2 regions of the Martinezella sp. CNPSo 3964 genome follow, and region 1 is predicted to be linked to the other one. Evidence: predicted binding sites of a transcription regulator. Region 1 holds the regulator's gene; the other holds the start of a gene.
The links. The regulator HrcA, encoded in region 1, represses chaperone genes, less so after heat shock. The targets are predictions, from matches to a motif close to GTTAGCACTCNCNNNNNGNGAGTGCTAAC.

Region 1 (6,085 bases):
ACGCGCAATAACCACTACAAGAAGGGAAACTCCATGAGTGTGCGTGTCTCCGGTAAACATATGGAAATTGGTGACTCCTTCCGCCAGCGGATAGAAGACCAGATCGGTATGGCCGTGACCAAGTACTTCGACGGGGGGTATTCAGGTCAGGTAACTGTACACAAGTCCAGTTCGCGCTTCGCGGCCGATTGCAAGCTTCACCTCGATAGCGGCGTCGTGTTGCATGCTGCCGGCGAAGCCATGGACCCGCAGCTTGCTTTCGATGCAGCATCCGAGCGCATCGAAAAGCGCCTGCGCCGCTACAAGCGCAAACTCAAGGACCATCAGGCCGGCAACCACGTCAACGGACAGGCAGAAGTCGCCTATACCGTCATGGACGGCGTTCCGGATGACGACGAGGAGATTCCTGCCGATTTCGCGCCGGCGATCGTCGCAGAGAGCACGAAGCAATTGAAGACCATGTCGGTGGCGACTGCCGTGATGGCGCTCGACATGACCGACGAGCCGCTACTGCTGTTCCGCAGCCCCGGCAACGAACACTTGAACATCGTCTACCGCCGACAGGACGGTAACATTGGCTGGATCGACGCGGCCAATATCAAAGGCTGAGAATAGAAGATAAGCGGCGGCTGCGCATCATCGCAGCTGGCCGCCGCTTGCCCGTCATCGGCTCTCGGCGACACGAAGGATAAAGAGAATGGCATTGGCAGATTTGCTACAGCAAGATGCGATCATCCCCGCCTTGAAGGCAAATTCCAAAAAACAACTGCTTCAGGAGTTGGCCGCCAAAGCCTCCAAGCTGACCGGACTGCCCGAGCGTGAAATCTTCGACGTCGTGCTGCAGCGAGAGCGCCTGGGCTCCACCGGCGTCGGCAACGGCATCGCCATTCCGCACGGCAAGCTTGCCAGCATCAAGTCCATTGCCGGCATTTTCGCGCGCCTTGAAGCGCCTGTCGATTTCGAGGCGCTGGACGACCAGCCCGTCGACCTCGTCTTTCTGCTGCTCGCGCCGGAAGGCGCAGGCGCCGACCACTTGAAGGCACTCTCCCGCATCGCCCGCGTTTTGCGAGACCAGGATCTGGTCGCGAAGCTGCGCGCCACCGATTCCGCCTCCGCCATTTACGCATTCCTCAACGAAGAGCAGGCATCGAACGCCGCTTAAGGTGCGTCGTTGTCGCAAGACCGCTGCCCACTTTTGCGCGACATGCTTTGACGGATTGGATTGCATCGGACCAAGGCAAAAATAAGAGCCGGATGATCTGAAATCATCCGGCTCTTTTCTTTTGCCATCGCCTGAAAAGGATCAGGCGTCTTTTTCATCCAGCGGGCTGTTGGCACCCTGCTCGGCATTTTCCACGATCTTCGGGCCGCCCTTGGCGACACCGACCATGGCCGGACGCAGAACGCGATCGCCAATGGCGAAACCGGCCTGGACGACCTGGACCACCGTGTTGTTCGGCACCTCGGGATTGGGCACTTCGAACATAGCCTGATGGAAATTGGGATCGAACTTCTGTCCGACCGGTTCGAGCTGGCGTACGCCGTGACGCTCGAGAGCCGACAGCATGGAACGCTCGGTCATCTCGACACCTTCGATCAGCGTCTTCAGGCCGGCATCGGCGCCGGCGCGCGCTTCAGCCGGGATGGCATCCAGCGTGCGGCGCAGATTATCTGCCACCGAAAGCATGTCGCGGGCAAAGCTTGCCACGGAATAGGACTTTGCATCCTTCACATCGCGCTCGGTGCGGCGACGGAGGTTGTCCATCTCGGCAGCGAGGCGCAAGTAGCGATCGCGCAGTTCGCCGTTCTCGGCCTTCAGCAGCTCAACCGGATCTGGCTGAAACGGTTCTGCCGCATCGACGGTTTCCGCTGCGTTTTGCGCGAAATCCGCTGACGTGTCAGCCGCCGTGGCGTCAGGTCCGGTTTTTGTCGTTTCGTCGGTCATGACGGTCTCCGAATTGCTTGGTCTTTGGATGTGCCCGATATCGAGGTTTGGTTGGAAAAAATCAAGGCTTTGTCGAGAAGAACAGCCAATTCGCGGCTTTGCGGCGATGGCAATACACCACCCCGCTCCTGGCTACCATTCGCGACGTCGACTGTTCAGCCCTCCTCCCCGGTGGTATGCTGAAGTGCATCTCAGCACAGCGTGGGGTGACATCAATGTCTAATGGCAAATCCCTTTCAGGCAAGTGTTTCTGTGGCGCAGTGGAAATTGCAGTCGACGGCGAGCCAATGGCGATGGGTTACTGTCATTGCGATTCCTGCCGCGAATGGTCGGCGGGACCGGTCAATGCCTTCTCGCTCTGGCCGCCGGAAGCCGTTCAAGTCACCAAGGGCACGGACAAGATCGGCAGCTACCAAAAGACCGAGAAGAGCGTGCGCAAATGGTGCACGGTCTGCGGCGGTCATCTGCTGACCGAGCATCCGCTGTGGGGCGTGACCGATGTCTATGCCGCCGTCCTGCCCGGCCTCGATTTCCAGCCGGCGCTGCACGTCAACTATGAAACGACAGTGCTGCACCTGAGCGACGGGCTGCCGAAGCAGAAGGATCTCCCGGCGGAAATGGGCGGATCGGGGATGCTGCTTCCCGATTGACCGTCGCCCGTCAGATCCGTCTCGTCAGATCCCCGGCCGGGTCAGCCGCGAAATCAGCTGGGCCGTATAGTCGACCATGGGCACGATGCGGGCATAATTCAGCCGCGTCGGGCCGATGACGCCGACAGCACCGACGATGCGATCGTCCTCGTCGCGATAGGGCGCGACGATCAGCGACGAGCCGGACAGCGAGAAGAGCTTGTTTTCCGAGCCGATGAAGATGCGCACGCCCGGGCCGCTTTCGGCGAGATTGAGGATCTCGATCAGGCTGTCCTTCTTCTCCAGATCGTCGAAAAGCAGGCGCAGGCGATCCAGATCCTCCACACCGCCGATTTCGGCGAGCAAATTGGAGTGGCCGCGCACGATGAGCTGCGTTGGCTTGCCGTCATCATCGCCGCCGGACCAGACGGCAATGCCACGCTCGACCAGCTGATGGGAGAGGCTATCCAGCTCCTGACGCACGCTCTCCTTGAGACTTTGCAACTGCCGCCGCAATTCCGGCATTGTCTGGCCGGTCATGTGGGCATTGAGAAAATTGGCTGCTTCCGTCAGTTGCGACGATGTGGTGCCGGCCGGTAGTTCGATGATGCGGTTTTCCACCTGATCGTGATCGCCGACGAGCACGGCAAGCGCCTTGGTCGGTTCCAGCCGGATGAACTCCACATGCTTGAGCACCGGATCGCTCTTCGAGGTGATGACCAAGCCGGCACCGCGTGAAATGCCCGAAAGCACCCGGCTTGCCTCCGACATCATCGATTCCACTGGCTGGTCGCGATTGCTGCCGCGCACCTGCCGATCGATATTGGCGCGGTCTTCGGCAGAGAGATCGCCGACCTGCATGAAGGCATCGACGAAGAAGCGCAGGCCCACCTGGGTCGGCAATCGGCCGGCACTCACATGCGGCGAGTAGATGAGCCCCAGCTCTTCCAGATCGCTCATGACATTGCGCACCGAGGCCGGCGACAAGGACATCGGCAACAGGCGTGAAAGATTGCGCGAACCCAATGGCTCGCCATTTTCCAGATAGCCTTCGACGATGCGGCGGAAGATTTCCTTGGAGCGTTCGTCCAGTGCAGCAATGACATCCGAGACCGACGATGTCGTGAATACCATTTCGCTGTCAGATCCATTCCGTTGAGCCTTAGCCAAAATATAATCATTCAGTTAGCAATGGCAAAAGGGAAAAATGTCGCCATGGCTGCCGAGGGGCTTTCCAGCCTGCTTTTCCTTTGCAAAAGCGGCCTGTGGGTCGTAGAAGCGGTCAACGAACTTTCAGGAGAGTGGAATGCGGCCTTCAGGCAGAAAAACCGACCAGATGCGCAAGGTATCGTTCGAGCGCAATTTTTCCAAGCATGCGGAAGGCTCCTGCCTGGTGAAATTCGGCGATACGCATGTGCTCTGCACGGCAAGCCTGGAAGACAAGACGCCGCCATGGCTGCGCAACAGCGGCAAGGGCTGGGTCACGGCCGAATACGGCATGCTGCCGCGCGCGACGGGCGAGCGCATGAAGCGCGAGGCAGCCGCCGGCAAGCAGGGCGGTCGCACGCAGGAAATCCAGCGCCTCATCGGCCGGTCGCTGCGCGCCGTCGTCGACCTCAAGGAACTGGGCGAGCGCCAGATCACGGTCGATTGCGACGTCATCCAGGCAGATGGCGGCACGCGCACGGCCTCGATCACCGGCGGCTGGATTGCGCTTTACGACTGCCTGAAGTGGATGGAAAGCCGCAACATGGTGAAGGTCGAGCGTGTGCTGAAGGATCACATCGCCGCCATCTCCTGCGGCATCTTCGCCAACCAGCCCGTCATCGACCTCGACTATCTCGAGGATTCCTCGGCCGAAACCGACGCCAATTTCGTCATGACGGGCAAGGGCGGCATCGTCGAGATCCAGGGAACGGCTGAAGGCGCACCCTTTAGCGAAGAGGAATTCGCCACGCTGATGCATCTGGCCAAGAACGGCATCGCCGAGCTGGTGGAGCTGCAGAAGCAGGCCATCGCCTGAGGATATTTTGAATGGCTGATCCGGCCCTCGCAGGCGTCCTTGAAACCGCACTCTATGCGGACGATCTCGATGCGGCCGAGGCTTTCTATGGTGACGTACTCGGACTGCAGAAGATTTCGCGGGGCGGCAATCGCCACGTCTTTTATCGTTGCGGGCCGGGCGTGCTCTTGATCTTCAACAGCGGGGAAACGGTGAAGCCGCACGAACCGGGTGCCTTGCCCGTGCCGCCGCATGGCACGAAGGGGCATGGTCACGTGTGCTTCCGCGTCGATGGCAACGAGATCGAGGCCATGGCGCAGAAGCTGAAGGCTGCCGGTGTCGATATCGAAGCCGATTTTCACTGGCCGAATGGCGGCCGATCGATCTATTTCCGCGATCCGGCCGGCAACAGCCTGGAATGCGCCGAGCCCCGCATCTGGGGCCTTTGACAGGACAAGACATGCGCAAGCTCGATACCAAGACCATCGTCGTCGCCAGCCATAATGCCGGCAAGATCCAGGAAATTCGCGATCTCATCGGCCCTCTCGGCTTTGCCGCCAAGTCCGCTGCCGATCTCAACTTCATCGAGCCGGACGAGACGGGCACGACTTTCGAGGAAAATGCGACGATCAAGGCGCTTGCCTCTGCGAATGCTTCCGGCCTGCCGGCGCTCTCCGACGATTCCGGCCTGGTGATCGATGCGCTTGGCGGCGATCCCGGCGTCTATACCGCCAACTGGGCCGAAACGGCTGATGGCACGCGCGACTTCGCCATGGCAATGCAGAAGGTTGAGACCGCGCTTGAGAAGGCTGGCGCCGCCTCACCGGAGAGCCGCACGGCCCGCTTCGTCAGCGTACTCTGCCTTGCCTGGCCGGATGGACATACCGAGCTTTTCCGCGGCGAAGTCGAAGGCACCGTCGTCTGGCCGCCGCGCGGCACCCAGGGCTTCGGCTACGATCCGGTCTTCCAGCCGCAGGGATACGAGACCACGTTCGGCGAAATGAGCGCCGAGCAGAAGCATGGCTGGAAGCCGGGCGATGAGCAGGCGCTCTCGCATCGTGCCCGCGCCTTCAAGATCTTTGTCGAAACCTGCCTGGAGGCGCAAGCTTAGTTCGTGGAAATCGTGGATACCGAGGATCTGATGCGCGGAGCGCAATTGCTGCCCGATACCGGCGAACCCGGTTTCGGCGTGTATGTGCATTGGCCCTTCTGCGCGGCCAAGTGTCCCTATTGCGATTTCAACAGCCATGTCCGCCATCAGCCTGTCGATCAGGAGCGTTTCGCCGCTGCCTTTCTGAAGGAAATGGCGACGATGCGGATGATCAGCGGTCCGAAGACGGTGACCAGCGTCTTCCTCGGCGGCGGCACGCCTTCGCTGATGAAGCCAGAGACGGTGGGTGCGATCCTCGACGGCATCGCCAGGACCTGGCACATGCCTGACGGCATCGAAATCACAATGGAGGCCAATCCCTCCAGCGTCGAGGCGGAACGCTTTCGCGGCTATCGCGC
Region 2 (6,085 bases), on a different contig from region 1:
CAGGATCTCGGCTACCTTATCCTTCGCGGCCTGATCGTCCGGCGCGGCGTCCCGATAGGTCGCCTGAATGGCCGAGACAGCGAGGTCTGTCAGGTTAACGATTTCCGTTTCCTTTGCCTTCAGCATGTTCTGTTCGAAGGTCTCGATATTGTTCTTGGTAAGATTGGCCGACTGCCAGGTAATGAAGGCCGTGATTGCCAGGATCGAGATAACGAGAGGCGCGAGCGCGAGCGCAATAATCTGATTGCGTAATGTCAACGATTACTCCTCCCAAGAACCGGCGCAGAAGAATGGCCCTTGTCGGACACGAATTCAACAGCTTGCCAGCGGTGTTGATACACACCCGCAATCGGAGAGTTCCCTCGAAACGGCAAGGTGCCGTATTCGAACGGCAGCCACTTGGGAAATATCAGTCGAAGGCGATGATGCGATCGAGCTCGCCGAGCGGCTGGACGCCGGCGAGCAGCGCACGCGCCTCGTCCTCATCCTTGCGGATCTGCGCGACCAGCGGGTCCAGACCGTCGAACTTCAGTTCGGGGCGGAGATAGCCAAAGAAGGACACCGAACAGACCTGGCCGTAGAGATCGCCACTGAAATCGAAGACGAAGGTCTCGAGCAGCGGCGCGCCATTATCGGTCACCGTCGGGCGCCGGCCGTAGCTGGCAACGCCATCGCGGATGACGCCATCGGCCGTTCGGAAGCGAACAGCGTAAATGCCTGCCCTCAGCGATATCTCAGACGGAAGCTGCATGTTTGCCGTGGGGAAACCGAGCGTGCGGCCGAGCTTCTCACCGCCGATGACAGGCGCCTGAACGGTATAGCGATAGCCAAGCAGTCCGGCGGCCTGCGCCACATCGCCCTCGGCGAGCAGCGTACGGATACGACTCGACGAGATGACCTCGGTGTTTTCGTCGCGGAAGGCATCGATCAGCGTCACGCCGAAGCCGTTATGGCTGCCGGCATTCATCAGGAAGGCCGGACCACCCTGACGATCATGGCCGAAATGGAAATCGAAGCCGGTGACGACTTCGGAGGCATGCAGCCAGTCGATCAGGATCGAATGAACGAACTCGTCCGCCGAGCGCTGCGAGAAAGTGCGATCAAAGGGATATTCGATGACGGCGTTGAAGCCGAAGGCCTCGAGCAGCCGCGCCCGCAACGGTGCCGGGGTCAGGCGGAAGACGGGCTGATCAGGCTTGAAGACGGTTCGCGGATGCGGCTCGAAGGTCAGCACCAGAGCCGGAACACCGCGTTCCCTGGCGATCTCCAACGCACGCGTCAGCACGGACTGATGGCCGCGATGCACGCCGTCGAAATTGCCGATGGCGACCACGCCGCCCTTCAAGGCGTCGGGAAGCGGCTCGCGGGTTTCGTTGCGATGGAAAACGGTCATCGTCTGCCACTCTCCTCAGACAAGGCGCGGCATCCACCACTTCGGCGAGGCCTGCTCGCGCGCCAGGAAGGCGCCGAGTGCTGCCTCATCCGTGTGTCCCTCGACGACATATTCGCGGGCGTGGATGCCATGGCTGATATAAAGAAGATCGAGACCGTAATCGAGCGCCCCGCGCACGTCGGTCGGCATGCCGTCGCCGATCGCAACCACGCGCGACAGCGGAAATTCGCTTTTGACCTCGCGAGCCGCGGCAATCGCCGCATCATAGATCGGCTGGTGCGGCTTGCCGGCGATGCGCGTCTGGCCGCCGAGCCGCTCGTAATAGGCAGCCATGGCGCCGGCGCAGGGGATCATGCGATGGCCGCGCTCGACCACGAGATCCGGATTGGCGCAGATGAGCGGCACGTTGCGGGCGGACCAGGCCGTCAGCATATCGGTGTAGTCGTCAGGTGTCTCAGTCTCGTCGTCGAAGAAGCCAGTGCAGACGATGCTTTCGGCCTCGCCGGCGTCGACACGTTGAACGTCAAGGCCTTCGAGGATGCCGATATCGCGTTCCGGCCCGAGCAGGAACACCTTCTTCGGCCCCTCGGCAATAAGCTTGCGGGTGACGTCGCCCGAGGTGATGATGCGGTCGTAGACGCTGTCGGGAACACCAATCGCCCGCAGCTGCTCGACCACTTTGGGAGCGACGCGCGGAGAATTGGTGATGAGGACGACCGCAAGGCCTTCGCCGCGGGCCGCTTCGAGCGCGATGGAGGCTTCCTTATAGGCCGTGACGCCGTTATGGAGCACGCCCCAGACATCGCAGAGCGCAACATCATAAAGTCCGCCGATGTCGCGAAAGCTCTCGATCCGTTTGCCCATGCCGTCCTCGCATCAAATAAATCACGGGCTGACATCGCAAACCGGCCGGCAAATTACAAGAGCGGCCCACAAGGTTTTTGCATCGCACAAGCCCCGAGTAGCAGGCATAGACAGGGTCTGCGGGCGGCAAAGTGAGGTGGCGAAGGAAGCGGGATTGATGGTCCCGAAACGGTGCTGTCACGCCCTTCTTCACGAGATCAAAATGAGGGACTCTTTGCAACGATATGCTACGTGGGATCGCCGTGGACGTTAATCATCCCCCAAACAAGCCGATGCGCGCCGCAAAAAATTCACAGTGCTGTTCTTGACTCGTCCGGAAGCCACCCCTAAATCACGGTCGCTAGCACTCTCGGATGATGAGTGCTAACAAAGTCCATACGGATCCCCCGCTGATCCGTGAATGTCATTTGATCGAGGGATTAGACAATGGCAAGCACCAATTTCCGCCCCCTTCATGACCGCGTCGTCGTTCGTCGCGTCGAGTCGGAAGAAAAGACCAAGGGTGGCATCATCATTCCCGATACCGCCAAGGAAAAGCCGCAGGAAGGCGAAATCGTCGCCGTCGGTTCTGGCGCTCGTGATGAGTCCGGCAAGGTCGTAGCACTCGACGTCAAGGTTGGCGATCGCGTTCTGTTCGGCAAGTGGTCCGGCACCGAAGTCAAGCTCAACGGCGAAGACCTTCTGATCATGAAGGAAGCCGACATCATGGGCATCATCGGCTAATCAGCCGGTTCCCTTTTCCGATACAGCTGACGGGCGACAAGCCCGGAAAACGCGAATTCAGGAGTTTCAAACATGGCAGCTAAAGAAGTAAAATTCGGCCGCAGCGCCCGCGAAAAGATGCTTCGTGGCGTCGATATCCTCGCTGACGCAGTAAAGGTCACGCTCGGCCCGAAGGGTCGTAACGTCGTTATCGACAAGTCCTTCGGCGCTCCGCGCATCACCAAGGACGGCGTTTCCGTCGCCAAGGAAATCGAACTCGAAGACAAGTTCGAAAACATGGGCGCCCAGATGGTCCGCGAAGTTGCTTCGAAGACCAACGACGTCGCCGGTGACGGCACCACCACTGCAACCGTTCTCGCCCAGGCGATCGTTCGCGAAGGCGCCAAGGCTGTTGCAGCCGGCATGAACCCGATGGACCTGAAGCGCGGCATCGACCTCGCCGTTGCAGAAGTCGTCAAGGATCTCCAGGCCAAGGCCAAGAAGATCAACACTTCGGAAGAAGTTGCCCAGGTCGGCACGATCTCCGCAAACGGCGAAAAGCAGATCGGTCTCGATATTGCTGAAGCCATGCAGAAGGTCGGCAACGAAGGCGTCATCACGGTTGAAGAAGCCAAGACCGCCGAAACCGAACTCGAAGTTGTTGAAGGCATGCAGTTCGACCGCGGCTACCTCAGCCCCTACTTCGTAACCAACCCGGAAAAGATGATCGCCGACCTCGAAGACGCGTTCATCCTCCTGCACGAGAAGAAGCTCTCGAACCTGCAGGCCATGCTTCCGGTTCTCGAAGCCGTCGTTCAGACCGGCAAGCCGCTCCTCATCATCGCTGAAGACGTCGAAGGCGAAGCTCTTGCGACCCTCGTCGTCAACAAGCTGCGCGGCGGCCTGAAGATCGCTGCTGTCAAGGCTCCTGGCTTCGGCGACCGCCGCAAGGCCATGCTGGAAGACATCGCCATCCTGACGGGCGGCACTGTCATCTCCGAAGACCTCGGCATCAAGCTCGAGTCGGTCACCCTCGACATGCTCGGCCGTTCCAAGAAGGTTTCGATCTCCAAGGAAAACACCACGATCGTCGACGGCGCTGGCGCCAAGTCCGACATCGAAGGCCGCGTTGCCCAGATCAAGGCTCAGATCGAAGAAACCACCTCCGACTACGACCGCGAAAAGCTGCAGGAACGTCTTGCCAAGCTCGCTGGCGGCGTTGCCGTGATCCGCGTTGGCGGCTCGACGGAAGTCGAAGTGAAGGAAAAGAAGGACCGCATCGACGACGCCCTCAACGCGACGCGCGCTGCTGTTCAGGAAGGCATCGTACCGGGCGGCGGTATCGCTCTCCTGCGTTCTTCCACGAAGATCACTGCCAAGGGTGAAAACCAGGATCAGGAAGCCGGCGTCAACATCGTTCGCCGCGCCCTGCAGTCGCTGGTTCGCCAGATCGCTGAAAACGCTGGTGACGAAGCTTCGATCGTTGTCGGCAAGGTTCTCGAAAAGAACGAAGACAACTACGGCTACAACGCCCAGACGTCTGAATTCGGCGACATGATCGCCATGGGCATCGTCGACCCGGTCAAGGTTGTTCGTACGGCTCTGCAGAACGCAGCTTCGGTTGCTTCGCTGCTGATCACCACCGAAGCCATGATCGCTGAACTGCCGAAGAAGGATGCTCCTGCTGGCATGCCGGGCGGCATGGGCGGCATGGGCGGCATGGACATGATGTGATAGGCCAACGGCCTAATCACAGGAATGTCCGTAAAGCTTCGCCCATGCACTTTTAGTGCTTCAGGCCGACAAGCGGCCTGAAGTGGCGGCATGGACATGATGTGATAGGCCAACGGCCTGTCGCGATTGTTCAATCCGACATCCGGAATTGATGAAGGGCGGCCCTCGGGTCGCCCTTTTTAATTGTGCCAAAAATGTACAACTGCAATTCCTGCAAGATTCTATTGCCTTGCAAATTTTGCAACTTGCCCATTGCTGTTTTCGAAAAAGCCCCTATAACTCGCAGCGCAGCGATTTTGGAGAGTTAGCTGCAATACACGTAATTTTTACTTCTTTTGGACAGGCTTAACCTGCGGCTTGGCATGATCATGACCTTGGGCGCTGGCACTGTCCGGATTTATTACTTGAAATGACTTCATAGACTGGAGCGCCATCCCGAATAGCATTGTCGACAGCGGATCAGCGGAGGCACGTCTCCGCTATGAGCCGCGGCGCAAAATGCGGGGAGACCTTCCATCCGGAGAGATATGGAATTGAAGTGAAGCGCGCGGGGGGACCATGCGCTCATGTGGGGATCATCTTGTTCAAGATTGCCAAGGCCAATTTTTCCGCACCATTTGCTCCCGGCTCGCTGGAGTTCGAAGGCCATGACCCCGATCTTCTGGCACAATTCTGCGTTTCCGAGGGATGGACGGGCGATCTTTCAAGCGGCATCATCAAGCTTGGGCAGTGGAGCACGATGCTGCACGGGCTGAGCTCCTCGGAATGCGGCCTGCTAAGCCTCATGCATTGCTATGATCCGCACGATCGGGCGCGTATCCTCGACCTCTTCGAGCAGGCGGCAACGGCCAACTCTTCCTTCTGTTATTCCACGACGACGCTCGGCACTGGCGGTCATCGCCAGCCGGTCTTCTGCGTCGGCGAATCCGTTGCTGCGGACAAGCAGCACGCCGGCAGCATGGTCGGCGTCTTCCTGTTCCCACGCTTCAAGATGGAACCGGGCAGCCAGCTCGCCACCCGACAGTAAGCGACTGCCGGCTATTGTCAGGCGCGCTCGCCTGACAATAGCCGGGTTCAACCTCATCAATCCCGCTTCGGAATGCTCAAGCCCCGCTGGCTTGCCGGGCGCGCAAGGGCGCGGTCCAGCCAGGCCATGACAGACGGGAAGCTTTCGAACTGCAGGACCTCGCGACCGCCATAGAAGACGTCGACGCCGCGAACCCAAGGGAATGTCGTGATGTCGGCGATAGTATATTCGTCGCCCATGATCCATTCACGGCCCTTCAGGCGCTCTTCCAGCACACCGAGCAGCCGCTTGGCCTCATCGCGATAGCGCTCGACCGGATAGGAGTTGTTGGCCACCTTCTCGGCGGCGAATTTGAAGAAGTGGCC

Region 2: a site for HrcA is predicted at 2,597-2,625, ahead of groES (co-chaperone GroES). Genes of this name have one in related genera too.

What each region holds. Positions count from the first base shown of each region.
Region 1 is NZ_JBXSOW010000007.1:261,622-267,706, forward strand. Features, by position in the region: gene hpf (ribosome hibernation-promoting factor, HPF/YfiA family) at 34-609, shown strand; gene ptsN (PTS IIA-like nitrogen regulatory protein PtsN) at 698-1,162, shown strand; gene grpE (nucleotide exchange factor GrpE) at 1,304-1,945, opposite strand; gene AC13Q5_RS22440 (GFA family protein) at 2,161-2,595, shown strand; gene hrcA (heat-inducible transcriptional repressor HrcA) at 2,620-3,708, opposite strand; gene rph (ribonuclease PH) at 3,881-4,597, shown strand; gene AC13Q5_RS22455 (VOC family protein) at 4,609-5,025, shown strand; gene rdgB (RdgB/HAM1 family non-canonical purine NTP pyrophosphatase) at 5,037-5,687, shown strand; gene hemW (radical SAM family heme chaperone HemW) at 5,718-6,085, shown strand, end outside.
Region 2 is NZ_JBXSOW010000001.1:1,201,480-1,207,564, forward strand. Features, by position in the region: gene mctS (two-component system sensor histidine kinase MctS) at 1-258, opposite strand, end outside; gene AC13Q5_RS05890 (bifunctional riboflavin kinase/FAD synthetase) at 410-1,393, opposite strand; gene AC13Q5_RS05895 (TIGR01459 family HAD-type hydrolase) at 1,409-2,257, opposite strand; gene groES (co-chaperone GroES) at 2,684-2,980, shown strand; gene groL (chaperonin GroEL) at 3,053-4,693, shown strand; gene AC13Q5_RS05910 (hypothetical protein) at 5,274-5,720, shown strand; gene AC13Q5_RS05915 (glutathione binding-like protein) at 5,777-6,085, opposite strand, start outside.